Regions from separate parts of the Enterobacter sp. ECC-175 genome, predicted to be linked through region 3. Evidence: predicted binding sites of a transcription regulator. Region 3 holds the regulator's gene; each other region holds the start of a gene.
What was found. Region 3 encodes LexA, which represses DNA repair genes until DNA is damaged. Its sites were predicted from a motif close to TNCTGTATGTACATACAGNA; they were not measured.
Positions count from the first base shown of each region.

Region 1: the regulator LexA is predicted to act here: its motif matches at 1,232-1,251, upstream of umuD (translesion error-prone DNA polymerase V autoproteolytic subunit).
Region 2: the regulator LexA is predicted to act here: its motif matches at 1,954-1,973, upstream of sbmC (DNA gyrase inhibitor SbmC).
Region 4: the regulator LexA is predicted to act here: its motif matches at 1,370-1,389, upstream of sulA (SOS-induced cell division inhibitor SulA).

Region 1 covers NZ_CP143776.1:2,634,875-2,638,271, forward strand. The annotation lists gene V1599_RS12590 (M24 family metallopeptidase) at 1-1,125, shown strand, start outside; gene umuD (translesion error-prone DNA polymerase V autoproteolytic subunit) at 1,271-1,705, shown strand; gene umuC (translesion error-prone DNA polymerase V subunit UmuC) at 1,689-2,951, shown strand; gene yajD (HNH nuclease YajD) at 3,008-3,352, opposite strand.
Region 2 covers NZ_CP143776.1:3,472,167-3,475,563, forward strand. The annotation lists gene V1599_RS16625 (DUF496 family protein) at 1-155, opposite strand, end outside; gene V1599_RS16630 (FUSC family protein) at 314-1,372, opposite strand; gene sbmC (DNA gyrase inhibitor SbmC) at 1,465-1,938, opposite strand; gene dacD (serine-type D-Ala-D-Ala carboxypeptidase DacD) at 2,068-3,240, opposite strand.
Region 3 covers NZ_CP143776.1:879,298-882,694, forward strand. The annotation lists gene plsB (glycerol-3-phosphate 1-O-acyltransferase PlsB) at 1-223, opposite strand, end outside; gene V1599_RS04165 (diacylglycerol kinase) at 377-745, shown strand; gene lexA (transcriptional repressor LexA) at 854-1,462, shown strand; gene dinF (MATE family efflux transporter DinF) at 1,528-2,853, shown strand; partial or broken gene V1599_RS04180 (hypothetical protein) at 2,862-2,933, shown strand; gene V1599_RS04185 (CsbD family protein) at 2,982-3,191, shown strand; gene zur (zinc uptake transcriptional repressor Zur) at 3,259-3,397, opposite strand, start outside.
Region 4 covers NZ_CP143776.1:2,215,466-2,218,862, forward strand. The annotation lists gene ompA (porin OmpA) at 1-483, opposite strand, end outside; gene sulA (SOS-induced cell division inhibitor SulA) at 840-1,349, opposite strand; gene V1599_RS10385 (TfoX/Sxy family DNA transformation protein) at 1,567-2,193, shown strand; gene yccS (YccS family putative transporter) at 2,150-3,397, opposite strand, start outside.

The DNA of each region.
Region 1 (3,397 bases), 1.8 Mb from region 3:
GGCAATGAAAATCTGAAGATGGCCGCACACTGCCGTATTCCGGTTACGCTGAAGCACAGCCCTTATTTTTCTTTGCCTAACCAGCCGATGGAAAATGATTTACCGCTGGAAACGCTGCTGCGGGAAACGGGCTTGCAAACAATACATCGCGTTGGGCTAGTCGGCTGGAAAATGTTTACCTCCGCGCGCGCGGATAATAAGCTGCTTTTCGATCTGCCTTATTTTATTGTCGACGCTATTCGCCGCAGCGTTTCAGAAACTGCCGTCCTTGAAAACGCGACGCCTCTTTTTATTGACGGCGATATCGGCGCGCGCACGACTAATAATGCCAACGAAATTGCCCACTACGAATATGGCGCGAATCTTGCCTCGACCTGCATGCTTAACGCCATGAACGCGGTGGTTCCGGGCATTCGCGAGGCCGATCTCGGCGCCGCGCTTGCGGCGGAAGGGCAATATCATTCGGTCGTGACCATTGCCGCCGGCGGGCCGCGCTTTGAAAAAGCCAACCTGTACCCGACGCACAGGCCGATACGGCGCGGCGAGCCGCTTTCGATGACGACCGGATTTAAGGGCGGATTATCCAGCCGCACCGGGTTTGTCATTGCCGATGAAAGCGAGCTGCCGGAGACCCAGAAAGATTATCTCGACCGCGTCGCCAAACCCTATTTTACGGCCGTCGTCGCCTGGCTTGAAAATATCCGCATCGGCATGACGGGTGGAGAGATATATTCGCTGATTGAGGCCGTACTGCCGAAAGAAATATACGGCTGGCATCTTAATCCGGGCCATCTCAGCGCGGACGAAGAGTGGATGTCATCCCCCATTTTTGACCGCTCCGTACAAACCCTGAAAAGCGGCATGATCCTGCAAATCGATATCATTCCTTCCGTGAAGGGCTATTCCGGGACCAGCGCGGAGGAGAGCATCGCCCTGGCGGATCGCGATCTTCAGGCCGAGATCCAGCGTGATTATCCTGAACTCTGGGCGCGCATCGATACCCGCAGGCGCTACATTCGCGACGTGCTTAAGATTCAATTGAGTGACGACGTTATTCCGCTCTCTAATACGGTGGCGTATTTACGGCCTTTCTTCCTGGCGAAGGAAAACGCGTTTACCTGCTGAATAGTGCAGCAAGCGGTTTTTTTCATCGCAACTAAATCCTCACTGACTTCAATACGTTCGAGCCGTTGCAGCAGAAAGCGGCTTGATCGCTGTCCAGGATCCGTAATACTGTATATAAATACAGTGTATGGTGAATAGGGCATTTATGAGCACTCTCATTTCTTATCATTCCGGGCAAAACGTGGAACGTCCGCTGTTCGTCGAGCGCGTTCCCTGCGGCTTCCCTAGCCCTGCGCAGGACTACGTGGAGGAGCGTCTCGACCTTAACCGGCTGGTGGTCAGACACCCCAGCGCGACCTATTTTGTGAAGGTGAGCGGAGACTCAATGATTGGGGCGGGGATCGGCGACGGCGATCTTCTGGTGGTCGATCGATCGCTGGATGCCGTGCATGGCGACATCATCGTGGCGTCGGTCGGCGGAGAGTTCACGGTAAAGGAGCTGCAAACGCGCCCCGCGCTTCGCCTGGTGCCGCACAATCCCGGCTATAGGCCGATTGTCTTTCAGTCCGAGGAGGAGCTACAGATCTTCGGCGTCGTCACCCACGCGCTTAAAACGTATAAACATGTTCGCGCTGGTTGACGTCAATAGCTTTTACGCGTCCTGCGAGACGGTTTTTCGACCGGACCTGAAAGGGAAGCCGGTGGTGGTGGTTTCCAATAACGACGGCTGCATCATCTCGCTTTCGCGGGAGGCTAAACGGCTCGGCATCAAAATGGGAGAACCCTATTTTAAATTCAAAGAGAAGGGCTATCCGCTGCGGGTTTACGTGTTTAGCTCGAACTATGCGCTGTATGCCGATCTCAGCAGCCGCGTGATGCAAACGCTGACGGATATGGCCCCGGCAATTGAGATTTACTCCATCGATGAGGCCTTCGTCAGCGTATCGGGCGTTAACAACTGTATGTCGCTGGAGGCATTTGGGCATCAAATGCGCGATAGCGTCTATAAAAACACCGGTTTGACGGTGGGCGTGGGCATTGCCCCAACGAAAACCCTGGCAAAGCTGGCGAACTTCGCGGCTAAAAAATGGCCTTCAACGGGCGGCGTTGTCGATTTATCCTGCCCCGAACGGCAGCGCAAGCTGCTGGCGGCCGTCCCCGTTGAGGAAGTGTGGGGCGTAGGGCGGCGCATCACGAAAAAGCTTAACGCCATGGGGATCGCGACGGCGCAGGATCTGGCAGCAAGCTCGCTATGGGTTCTTAGAAAACATTTCAACGTTGTTCTGGAACGCACGGCCCGCGAGCTGCGCGGCGAGTGCTGCCTGGGGCTGGAGGAGTTTGCCCCCACAAAACAGCAGATCGTCTGTAGCCGCTCGTTTGGGCACCGCATTACGGAATACGTTGAGATGCACCAGGCCATCTGCGCGTATGCGGAGCGCGCGGCGGAAAAGCTGCGCGGGGAACGCCAGCACTGCCGCCTCATCAGCGTGTTTTTACGCACCAGCCCGCATGCGGACAATGAGGTTTATTACGGCAATCAGGCGTCAACGATACTCATGACCCCGTCCAATGACACGCGCGATATTATCCGCGCCGCGACGACGGCGCTGGATCGCATATGGATCGATGGGTATCGCTACATGAAGGCGGGCGTGATGCTGGCCGATTTTTTCAGCAGCGGCGTCGCGCAGCTGAATTTGTTCGATGCCCAACAGCCGCAGGCCAACAGCGCGGCATTAATGGACGTGATCGACAGCCTGAATCATTCCGGGAAAGGCAAGGTGTGGTTTGCCGGCCAGGGCATTGAGAAAGCCTGGAAAATGAAGCGTGAAATGCTTTCTCCGGCGTATACGACGCGGTATGCGGATTTGCCGGTAGCGAAATAACGCAGCACGCTAACTGCCTGCACCCGCGATACGGGCAGTTGGCGTGCTGTTCAGCATTACTTCTTATTGAGCATCGACTTTAAATCGGCAAACGGATTGTACGTAGCCGCGCCCACGTCCTTCTGCGCATCTTCACCCGCCACGACGGTGGTGCCGTACTGGTCGGCTTCCGTGTACTTTGAGTGCTCGTGGTCGTGGCAGAACAGGCACAGCAGTTCCCAGTTGCTGCCGTCGGCCGGGTTATTGGTATGATCGTGGTCGATATGGTGGACCGTGAGTTCACGAAGGTTTGAGTAAACAAACTCGCGCGAGCAGCGCCCGCATACCCACGGGTAGATTTTTAAGGCTTTTTCACGGTAGCCGCTTTCAAGCTGCGCGTAGTTTCTTGGGATTAAGGCCATGGCCGATGTTACCTGTGACGAAGGGTCCCTTCGCGGGACGAAAGC
Region 2 (3,397 bases), 2.0 Mb from region 3:
ATGTAGTCGCTCAGGTTATCCAGCAGCAGAACGCGCTTTTGGTTGTCACGGATCTTCTTCTCAACGTCCTGGATTTCACGCTGCAGCTTGTTTTTGCGGCGGAACAGGCGGACAAATTCCAGAACATCCTGGAACGAAGGCTTGATAGTTTCCATTTTTACACCCCTGATAATGTGAGATTCGGATTCGTTAAGGCAGCCGTTGTAACAGTAACCTTACTGACAGCGGCGGCTAATGACAATCAGTATAACGTTTAAAGCTATCATAACCCCAATTGCTGCTGAATCGAAGCAGCAGCCGTCACATAAGGCTTTTATTTGCGCAGCGCCCGGCAGATAAGTTGCGATAACAGCTCAAGCTGGCGAGCCAGTTCCATGCTCAACCAGACGTAGCCGTGAATCGGCGTTTCCGCCACGTTGTCGCTTTGACGCTCGTTCATCAGCTGCTTCAGTTCGGCCACGATCTCATTGAGCCGTTCGCTGTTTGCCAGTATCGGCTGAGGATTGCCTTCATAGAGCGCATGGGCGATGGTGAGCAGCGTCTGCTGCGTCATTTGCTGCGTCTCTTTAAGAGTGTGCGCGTTAAGCATCAGCAAATGGCTCGGGCGCGAGGCCCAGTGGGCGTTAATTTGCAGCTCCAGCATACAGACCAGGTTGCGGCTCACCGTTTGAATTGCCTCGAAAATGCCTTTATGGATATGCGTCTCTTTGCTGGCAGGCGTAATCAGCCCGCGCATTTTGACCACGTCAGTGAGGATCTTCTGCAAATGCTTTTCCAGCCGCGGCCGTTCGACCAGGTTTGGCGAAAAGCCGGCCTGGTAAACCCGGTTAAATGCGGTCACGTAATTTGCCATCTGTATCCGCCAGTGCAGGAACGCACGCTGCGGCCAGACGCCCGTAAACAGCATCGCGAGCAGCGAGCCGAGGATCACATCCCCGCTTCGCCACAATGCAGTCGTCATGTCCCCCGCCGGCGCACCGACCACCACCGCGAGCGTGATGCCAATCAGCAGAGCCTGATACGGTTTTTTCCCCAGCGCCAGCCACCCGCAGAGAAACATCGCTGCAGCGCACCACAGCAGCATAACGGGAAATGAGATTAGCTCGAGCTTCAGGGCGATCAGCCCCAGCGCGGAACCGAGCACGGTGCCGCCAATACGCTCCAGGGCGCGCGGAACGACGTTTCCCCAAAAAGAGATCGGCCCCATGACAACCACCAGCGTAATCAGCGGCCAGGTTCCTTCAGGAATATCGAGCAAGCGCACGAGCACGAAGGTCAGCACAAACGCGAGCGCGATACGGCACCCATGCACCACGCGGTAATGTTTATACAGACGAATTTCAAAAGGGGTTAATGATTTGTCGGGACGCACACCCGCTCTCCAGCTACACGGCAGACCGTAATTGTACTGCGTTTTCAGCCGGGCGAAATGCACCCGACTGAAAAACCCTGCCTTTAATGTGACTAAGACACTTTATGTTCAACCGGAATATACATTTCAATATCCCAGTAGCCATCGGCATTGCCATCGTTCAGATAGCGTTCAAAGCAGGGTTTGGGGGCGATCCGGTAGTTGACGTCCTCCAGCAGGGAGTTGAAGAACTGATTCCACGGCGTAGCGAAATCGTGATTTTCCACCCGCGCGGTGGCGAGCGCGTAATCCCCCGCTCCGATTTCAGTCAGCATGACGCCTTCGCTGTTTTCAGGAATCACTAAATCGTCCGGTACCGTCACCGCCGTGTCGCAGCGCAGTTTTTCTGCCGGAACTTCATCCGGGTTATCATAGTAAACGGCAACCCACTCCAGCGGCTGAATGTGACGCCCTGTGACCCACATTGCCAGCTGTTCAAAGCCCTGCTTTACCGTGTTTTCCCACGGCCCTACCATGTGAAAACCCGCTATCTTACGTTTCTGCTGCTGTGTGATGCTGTAGTCCATGGTGCCTCCGCTCATTACTGTATGTATATACACTATAATTCAGGATTGAGATTACCGGCAAACGGGATGTGTTGATTATGCGAGCAGACTCGCAACCCTGCCAGTCTGCTCGAAAGAGGTGAAACAGCGCTAGATTTTATGGTGTAGATAATCACCCAGCCGCGAGAAAAGACCGCCCTTACCGACGCTTTCGAGCGTGACCAGCGGCCAGTGTGCAACCACCCTGTCGCGATCGTACAGCTCTATTTCACCCACGCGCTGATGGGCCGCAATGGGCGCTTCCAGCTCTTTTTTATCCAGCACGTATTTCGCTTTGATGTTCGGCAATTCCGCTTTCGGCAGCGCCAGCCAGAAGTCCTGGTCAGTACCCAGCGTGATCTGCTCTTTATCACCGTACCAGATGCGCTCCGTGCCCACTTTTTTGCCGCTATACAGAATCTGCACCGTGTCGAAATTCTGTTGTCCCCAGTGCAGCAGCCTGCGGGCCTGCTCCTCGCGCCCTTTCGGGCTATCAGCCCCCATTACTACCGCAATTAAACGACGCTGGCCATCTACCGCCGAGGCAATCAGGTTAAAACCGGCACCTGAGGTATGGCCGGTTTTGAGGCCGTCGACGTTCATGGTTTTATCCCACAGCAGGCCGTTGCGGTTTTGCTGAGTGATCCCGTTCCAGGTGAGGCTCTTTTCGCTGTACATATGGTAGAACTCAGGTTCGCCGTGAATAATCGCGCGGGAGAGCACGGCCAGATCGTAGGCCGAGCTGTGCTGGCCCGGCGCATCAAGACCGTGTACCGTTTCAAAGTGGGTATCGCGCAGATTCAGCTTTTCAACGTAGTCATTCATCATCTTGACGAACTGCGGCTGGCCGCCCGCAACGTGGTCCGCCAGCGCCACGCAGGCGTCGTTGCCTGAATCGACGATCAGCCCGCGGCTGAGGTCGCGCACCGAAACGCGGTCGCCCTCTTTCAGGAACATGAGCGACGAGCCGTCAAAAACGGGGTTCCCTTTTGCCCACGCGTCGCGGCCAACGGTGACGATGTCGTCAGGGCTAATGCGGTGGCTATCAATAGCGCGATCGACGACGTAGCCCGTCATTAGCTTGGTCAGGCTTGCAGGATTACGCTGTTGATGTTCATTGCCCGCCGTTAAAATTTGCCCGGTCGTATAATCCATCAACACCCAGGACCCCGCCTGAATAGCCGGAGGCTGAGGTGCAAAATCCAGCGGTTGAACGGCCCACGCGGAAGAAATGCTCGAAGCGAGTAAAGAAACAGCAATAAACAAACGGCGTTTCAACGGTATATCCTCAGGTCAGTAAAAATCGTTGACCTTTTTACGGGAGTTCGCGTGTCCTTACCTTGTTTAATTGCAAAAAAATGTGACAAATATCTTATTTTCGCCTGAAGGCGGCTCGCAAAAATCGCCTCTGACGTCGCTTTTTATTCGGCCTGCCCACCGC
Region 3 (3,397 bases):
CGACTTCCAGCGGTTCAAGCGGGTCAGGCAGATCGTGCGCCAGGCACTGCGCGCGAAGCGTTAACAGGTCAGCCTTCGAGTTATAAGGCAAAACGTACATAATGGGGCGCGAGGTATCGAGCCCTAATTCCAGCGCGGGTTCTGCTGGGATAGACTTACTTTTTACCAGTACGCTTAATGGTAAATTAAGTAATTTGTAGTAAATTCGTGGCCAGCCGGACATAAACGATGTAAAGCCTCTGGTTAATAATGCAATTGCGGCGCAAGGATAACAGAAAGCGCGCAAAATTTCTGTTGTTACCCGTCATACTTCAGGTGGCAGCAAACGCGCTGCGGCTGTAGTTATTGACGCTCTTTCCAATAAAAGGTTCTTTTAATGGCCAATAATACCACTGGGTTAACCCGAATCATCAAAGCCGCCGGCTATTCATGGAAAGGTTTCCGTGCCGCATGGCTCAATGAAGCCGCTTTTCGCCAGGAAGGGGTCGCCGCTATCGTCGCGGTTATCATCGCCTGTTTCCTGGATGTTGATGCAATAACTCGCGTACTTCTCATCGGTTCGGTGCTTTTGGTGATGATAGTGGAAATTCTCAATAGCGCTATTGAGGCGGTTGTTGACCGTATCGGTTCCGATTTCCACGAGCTTTCCGGACGCGCAAAAGACATGGGGTCTGCTGCTGTACTGCTGGCGATTATCGTCGCGGCGATAACCTGGGTCACGCTGCTTTGGTCGCATTTCCGATGAGCCTCGAGAAATAATTAAGTCCCTGGTTTTTTGTGCAGTTTTTGGTTCCAAATTCGCCTTTGACTGTATATACTCACAGCATAACTGTATATACACCCAGGGGGCGGAATGAAAGCGTTAACGACCAGGCAGCAAGAGGTGTTTGATCTCATCCGGGATCATATCGGCCAGACGGGTATGCCACCCACGCGTGCGGAAATCGCGCAGCGTCTGGGCTTCCGTTCTCCAAACGCTGCCGAGGAACACCTGAAAGCGCTGGCACGTAAAGGCGTGATTGAGATCGTCTCCGGCGCGTCTCGCGGTATTCGTCTGCTTGTCGAAGAAGAGACGGGTATTCCGCTGGTTGGCCGCGTTGCAGCCGGTGAGCCGCTGCTGGCGCAGCAGCATATTGAAGGCCACTATCAGGTCGATCCTGGGATGTTCAAGCCAAGCGCTGACTTCCTGCTGCGCGTTAGCGGGATGTCCATGAAAGACATCGGGATTCTTGACGGTGACCTGCTGGCCGTTCACAAGACGCAGGACGTGCGCAACGGGCAGGTTGTTGTCGCGCGTATTGATGACGAAGTGACCGTTAAGCGCCTGAAAAAACAGGGCAACACCGTGCAGCTTCTGCCGGAAAACAACGAGTTCACGCCGATTGTGGTAGACCTGCGCGAACAGAGCTTCTCCATCGAGGGCCTGGCGGTTGGCGTTATCCGCAACGGCGAATGGCTGTAATCTCTTCCTGACGGGCTGCGGTTTCTCCGCGGCCCGTTTCGTATTATCGTCCCCGGTATTTTCCCATGTCTCTGCTGACGGCTTCCGATAAAGCATTGTGGCGTCTTGCGCTGCCGATGATCTTCTCCAATATCACCGTTCCTCTCCTGGGGCTTGTTGATACGGCGGTGATTGGCCACCTTGACTCTCCCGTGTATCTGGGCGGCGTCGCGATTGGCGCAACGGCGACCAGCTTCCTCTTTATGCTGCTGCTCTTTTTGCGCATGAGCACCACCGGGCTGACGGCGCAGGCGTATGGCGCGAAAGATCCGCTGCGCCTGGCGCGCGCGCTGGTGCAGCCGTTAATCCTGGCGGTGGGCGCAGGAATACTGATTGTCCTGCTGCGCTCTCCGCTTATTGATTTAGCGCTGCATATCGTCGGCGGCAGCGAGGCGGTGCTTGAGCAGGCGAGGCGTTTTCTGGCGATCCGCTGGCTTAGTGCGCCCGCGTCGCTGGCAAACCTCGTTTTGCTCGGGTGGCTGCTGGGCGTTCAGTATGCCCGCGCCCCGGTGATCCTGCTGGTGGTGGGCAACCTGCTTAATATCGTCCTCGATCTGTGGCTAGTCATCGGCCTGCACATGAACGTGCAGGGAGCGGCTCTTGCGACGGTAGTGGCGGAGTACGGCACGCTTCTCATCGGATTAGGGATGGTCTGGCGCGTGCTGGCGATGCGCGGGATCTCGGTTGCGCTGCTGAAAAAGGCCTGGCGCGGCAATATTCGCAAGCTGCTGGCGCTCAACCGCGACATCATGCTGCGTTCGCTTCTGCTACAGCTGTGCTTTGGCGCGCTGACCGTCTACGGCGCGCGGCTTGGGCCTGAGATTGTCGCGGTCAATGCGGTTCTGATGACGCTGCTGACCTTTACGGCCTATGCGCTGGACGGCTTTGCCTATGCCGTTGAGGCGCACTCCGGTCAGGCCTATGGCGCAGGGAAAAGCGGCCAGCTGCGCGACGTCTGGCGTGCCGCCTGTCGTCAGGCAGGGCTGGTAGCCCTCGCATTCGCAGTGGTTTACGCCGGTTTTGGCCAGTCAATCGTTGCCTTGCTTACCTCACTGCCCGCGCTGCGTGAACTGGCCGGTCATTACATCGTCTGGCAGGTAGTGTTGCCGGTGGTCGGCGTCTGGTGTTATCTGCTGGATGGCATGTTTATTGGGGCAACGCGCGGGGCTGAAATGCGTAACAGCATGGCGGTAGCGGCGGTCGGGTTTGGCCTTACGTTGCTCACCGTTCCGTACCTGGGCAACCATGGCCTATGGCTCGCGCTGGCCGTTTTTCTCTCCCTGCGCGGGCTGTCGCTGGCCTTTATCTGGCATCGCCACTGGCGCAACAACACCTGGTTTGTGTCTTCGTAATCGTCGCGATGGTTAAAGATTCTGAATATGAAAACGGCCGCCGAATCCTTAACTACAATTATTATCACGTCCAGCAGAAAAGCACGTTACGGACGCTACTCAATGACGCTTAACACGAGGACACGATTATGAATAAAGACGAAATCGGCGGCAACTGGAAGCAGTTTAAAGGTAAAGCGAAAGAACAGTGGGGTAAGCTGACGGACGATGATATGACCGTCATCGAAGGTAAGCGCGATCAGCTTGTCGGGAAAATTCAGGAACGTTACGGCTACGAGAAAGACAAAGCTGAATCCGAAGTGAAAGACTGGGAAACCCGCAACGACTATCGTTGGTAACCCGGTAAACCCGCAGGTACAAGGATGTACTGTCAGAGGGCGGCGCTAAGCCGCCTTTTCTGTATGCCTAGCGCGGTTTCTTCTTTACCAGAATGGAGTGATCGTGCTGGCAAGCATCCTGATGCTTACAGGATTCAACCTCCACGCAGGCTGAACACAGGCCGTGCGCTTCAATCACATTATGCCGCAGGGCAAAGCCCATTCTG
Region 4 (3,397 bases), 1.3 Mb from region 3:
AGCGATGTCACGGGTCATAGCCCACTCAACGCCACCAGCGAATACTGGGGAAACACCGGTATCGTGGTTGTCACCAGACTGGTTGTTGCTGGAATCTGCACGCCATACCATGCCGCCCAGACGGGTGTACACGTCCAGATCGTCGGTTACTGGGTAACCCAGTTTAGCGGTCAGCTGAACGCCCTGAGCTTTGAAAGCGCCATTAAAGTTGTCGCCTTTGTATGGCATACGACCTAACCAGTCGTAACCCATTTCAAAGCCAACATACGGGTTAACCTGATAGCCACCGAACGCACCTGCACCCAGCTGACTTTCGTGGGTTGGGCCGTCGTTGTTCAGGCTGCTGTTGTACCAGCCTGTGTCATGGAACTGAGACCAGCCCAGTTTACCACCTGCGTACCAGGTATTATCTTTCGGAGCGGCCTGCGCTACGGTAGCGAAGCCAGCCAGTGCCACTGCAATCGCGATAGCTGTCTTTTTCATTTTTTGCGCCTCGTTATCATCCAAAATTTGCCATGAAAATCTCAATAGAGGAATCACGGTTAAATCCTTCACCGGGGGGCGTGGTCAAATATAAGTCTACCGATATCTTCGGCTTAGGCCGAGCACCCCTGGCGATGTAAAGTCTACAACGTAGCTGAAAACTTACAAGTGTGAACTCCGTCAGGCATATGAAAAAAATTTTTCCGTATACCTATTATTTAACATTTTTTGAACGAATTTTAGCCAGTAAAATTAACGAGAACCGCACCAGACAAGCCTTGCCGTCATTTTTTCTTTTTGAACTAATTCCACATCGTGGGGTCAAAAAAAAATTCCAGGAAAAATCTTAATTTTGCTCAATGGTAGAGATTTGAGTGAATTTTTAACCCGGAAAGTTGTCCTTTGCGGTAAGAATCAGGGTGAACGGGACGCATGATAAACCCGATAGCATCTCCTTCTTCGGCCGCTTCCGTTAGGCGGCAATGTTCCTCTTCCGTCAGTTCATCAGGCAGCCAGCCAATCACCACGCTGTAATTTCCGGTGCGTAATGCACGGATCATCGACTCAACCGTATCGCACGGGGAGAGCTGATTAATCTGCATAACCTTTGCCAGCGGTAGGCCCGCAGACTGAACCCATTGGCGGCTCAGCTTTTGCTGCGGCGTCAGCCAGAGCTGCCAGCGTGACTGCTGACCCAGCTGCTGCAAAAGTGGCAGCAAAAGCAGCTGTGTTAACAAGGGCTGGTCTTCACGATAAACCACTTCACTGATTAGCCCTGTCGAAACGCGCCCGACGGATTTCTGCGTGACGCTGCCAGCGGTAGAGGAGAGAGATGTTAAGCGATTCGCATAGCCTGAAGTGTACATATTCATTCCAGCCCTGTAGTTACTGTATGGATATACAGTAACCCCTGTATGGCTAAAGATCAACTTCAATTTCTGAAAGCGACTCGCAAATTTCGTTGATTCTTGACCCGCCTGAAAAAATCATCTTGCTCACGGACGATAAGTTGCCTATTTTCCTGCTAACGGATCCGCTAGTAAGAAATGTTGTTGTTAATTTATGATTTTTAAGGGAATTATCATGAAAAAGATATCTTATGAACGGATTTATAAATCCCAGGAATACCTCTCTCCGTTGGGTGAGATTCATCATCGGGCCCTCTTCGGCGGATACACGCTGGCCGTTGATGATGCGGTTTTCGCCATGGTGTCTGACGGTGAACTCTATCTTAGAGCCTGCGAGCAGAGCGCAACCTACTGTGTGAAACACGCCTCTTCGTTTTTGACGCTGGTGAAACGTGGCAGACCCGTGTTGCTTAATTACTATCGCGTAGACGACGGCCTGTGGCAGGACAAAGAAAAGCTGCTTCAGCTCTCTTCGTTTGCGCTTGATGCGGCCAGAAACGAACGCAATCTGCGGCGTCAGCGCAACCGGCTGAAAGATCTTCCCAACCTGACGTTCCAGATTGAGGTATTGCTTTATGAAGCGGGGATCAGGGATGAAGAAACGCTGCGGGCGCTGGGTGCGAAAGAGAGCTGGCTCAAGATTAGGCAGATTAATAAGGCGCTGGGCATCAAGGTGCTGTTCGCGCTTGAGGGGGCTATCGAAGGCTTACATGAAGCGGCGCTCCCGGCTGACACTCGCCGGGAGCTAACGGAGTGGGTCAACGCGCTGCCAGAGCCGCGCGAGCATCATTCCGCCAGGTAGCCACAAGCTGCTGCAGGCGGCAAATTTCCGGCAGCAACGCGATCAGCAGGCCAATCTGCTGAAGCACAAGCGGCGCTTTGCTGTCGGTACCCGGATCGAGATGCGCAATGCGCTGAGAGAGTTCATCAAGAGATTGCTTGACGCGAGGTTCGTCGGCAGGCCGATGGTGCAGGGCATCATCGACATAACACACCGCGTCATCCAGCAGGCCGAGAATGGCGGGATTGGTCAGCTTTTCGCGGTGCGCGCCCAGGGTCGAAATGTAGCTGGTGAACGTGTGGTTCAAGCAAAGCAGCCTGAACGCCGTTTCGCGAATTTCTGCCGTGGCGCGGGGTTCCGTTGACATGTTGGAGACCACGGAAGCCAGCTCTGCGTCAGTGTTGTGCGCATCGCGGCGGGCGATACGGTAGGCCAGGCGGTTATCGCGGCCCTGGTGATACTGTTCAAGTATCGCATCCAGGTACCGGCAGTTTGCGTTCATTGCCCTGTCCAGCACGCGGGGCAAATTGCGAAAACGCCAGTCCGGCCAGATAAAGCTGACCGCGGCCCAGGCGATAGCGCAGCCAATTAAGGTATCAAACACGCGCGGCAGGGCGACTTCAAACCCCTCTCCGAGCAAATTAAAGCACAGCAGCACCAGCAGGGTGATGAACATGGTGGCATGCGCATACTGCACGTTGCGAAAAGCAAAGAACAGCACCCCCGTTATGACGATGAGGATGAGCTGACCCTCGATAGACGGCACGAAATAGAGCACCGGTAGCCCAATGGCGACGCCCACCAGCGTGCCGATGATTCGTAACGCGAGGCGGTGACGAGTTGCGTTGTAGTTAGGCTGGCAGACAAACAGGCTGGTCAGCAGGATCCAGTAGCCGTGGTGTAAACCGGTTATCTGGATAAAGGCATAGCCCACACACAGGACCAGCGACATTCGCACCGCATGGCGAAAGAGCGCGGACTCTGGCGTGAAATTCCGGCTCAGGCGCAGCCACATATCGCTAAAGCCATGCATGCTGTCGTCAGCGAGCTGGTTCTCGGCATCAGAGCCCGGCATCGCCAGCGCCTGCTCGGACTCGATGGTCGCCAGCTGGGCGTCGATCGCGCGCAGGTTATTGAGCAAGAACCCCAGGGCGTTGATATGTTCAGGCGACGTGCCGCTGGCCTTAACGCGATCGAGCGCTGCGTCAAGATGGCTGAATGCGCG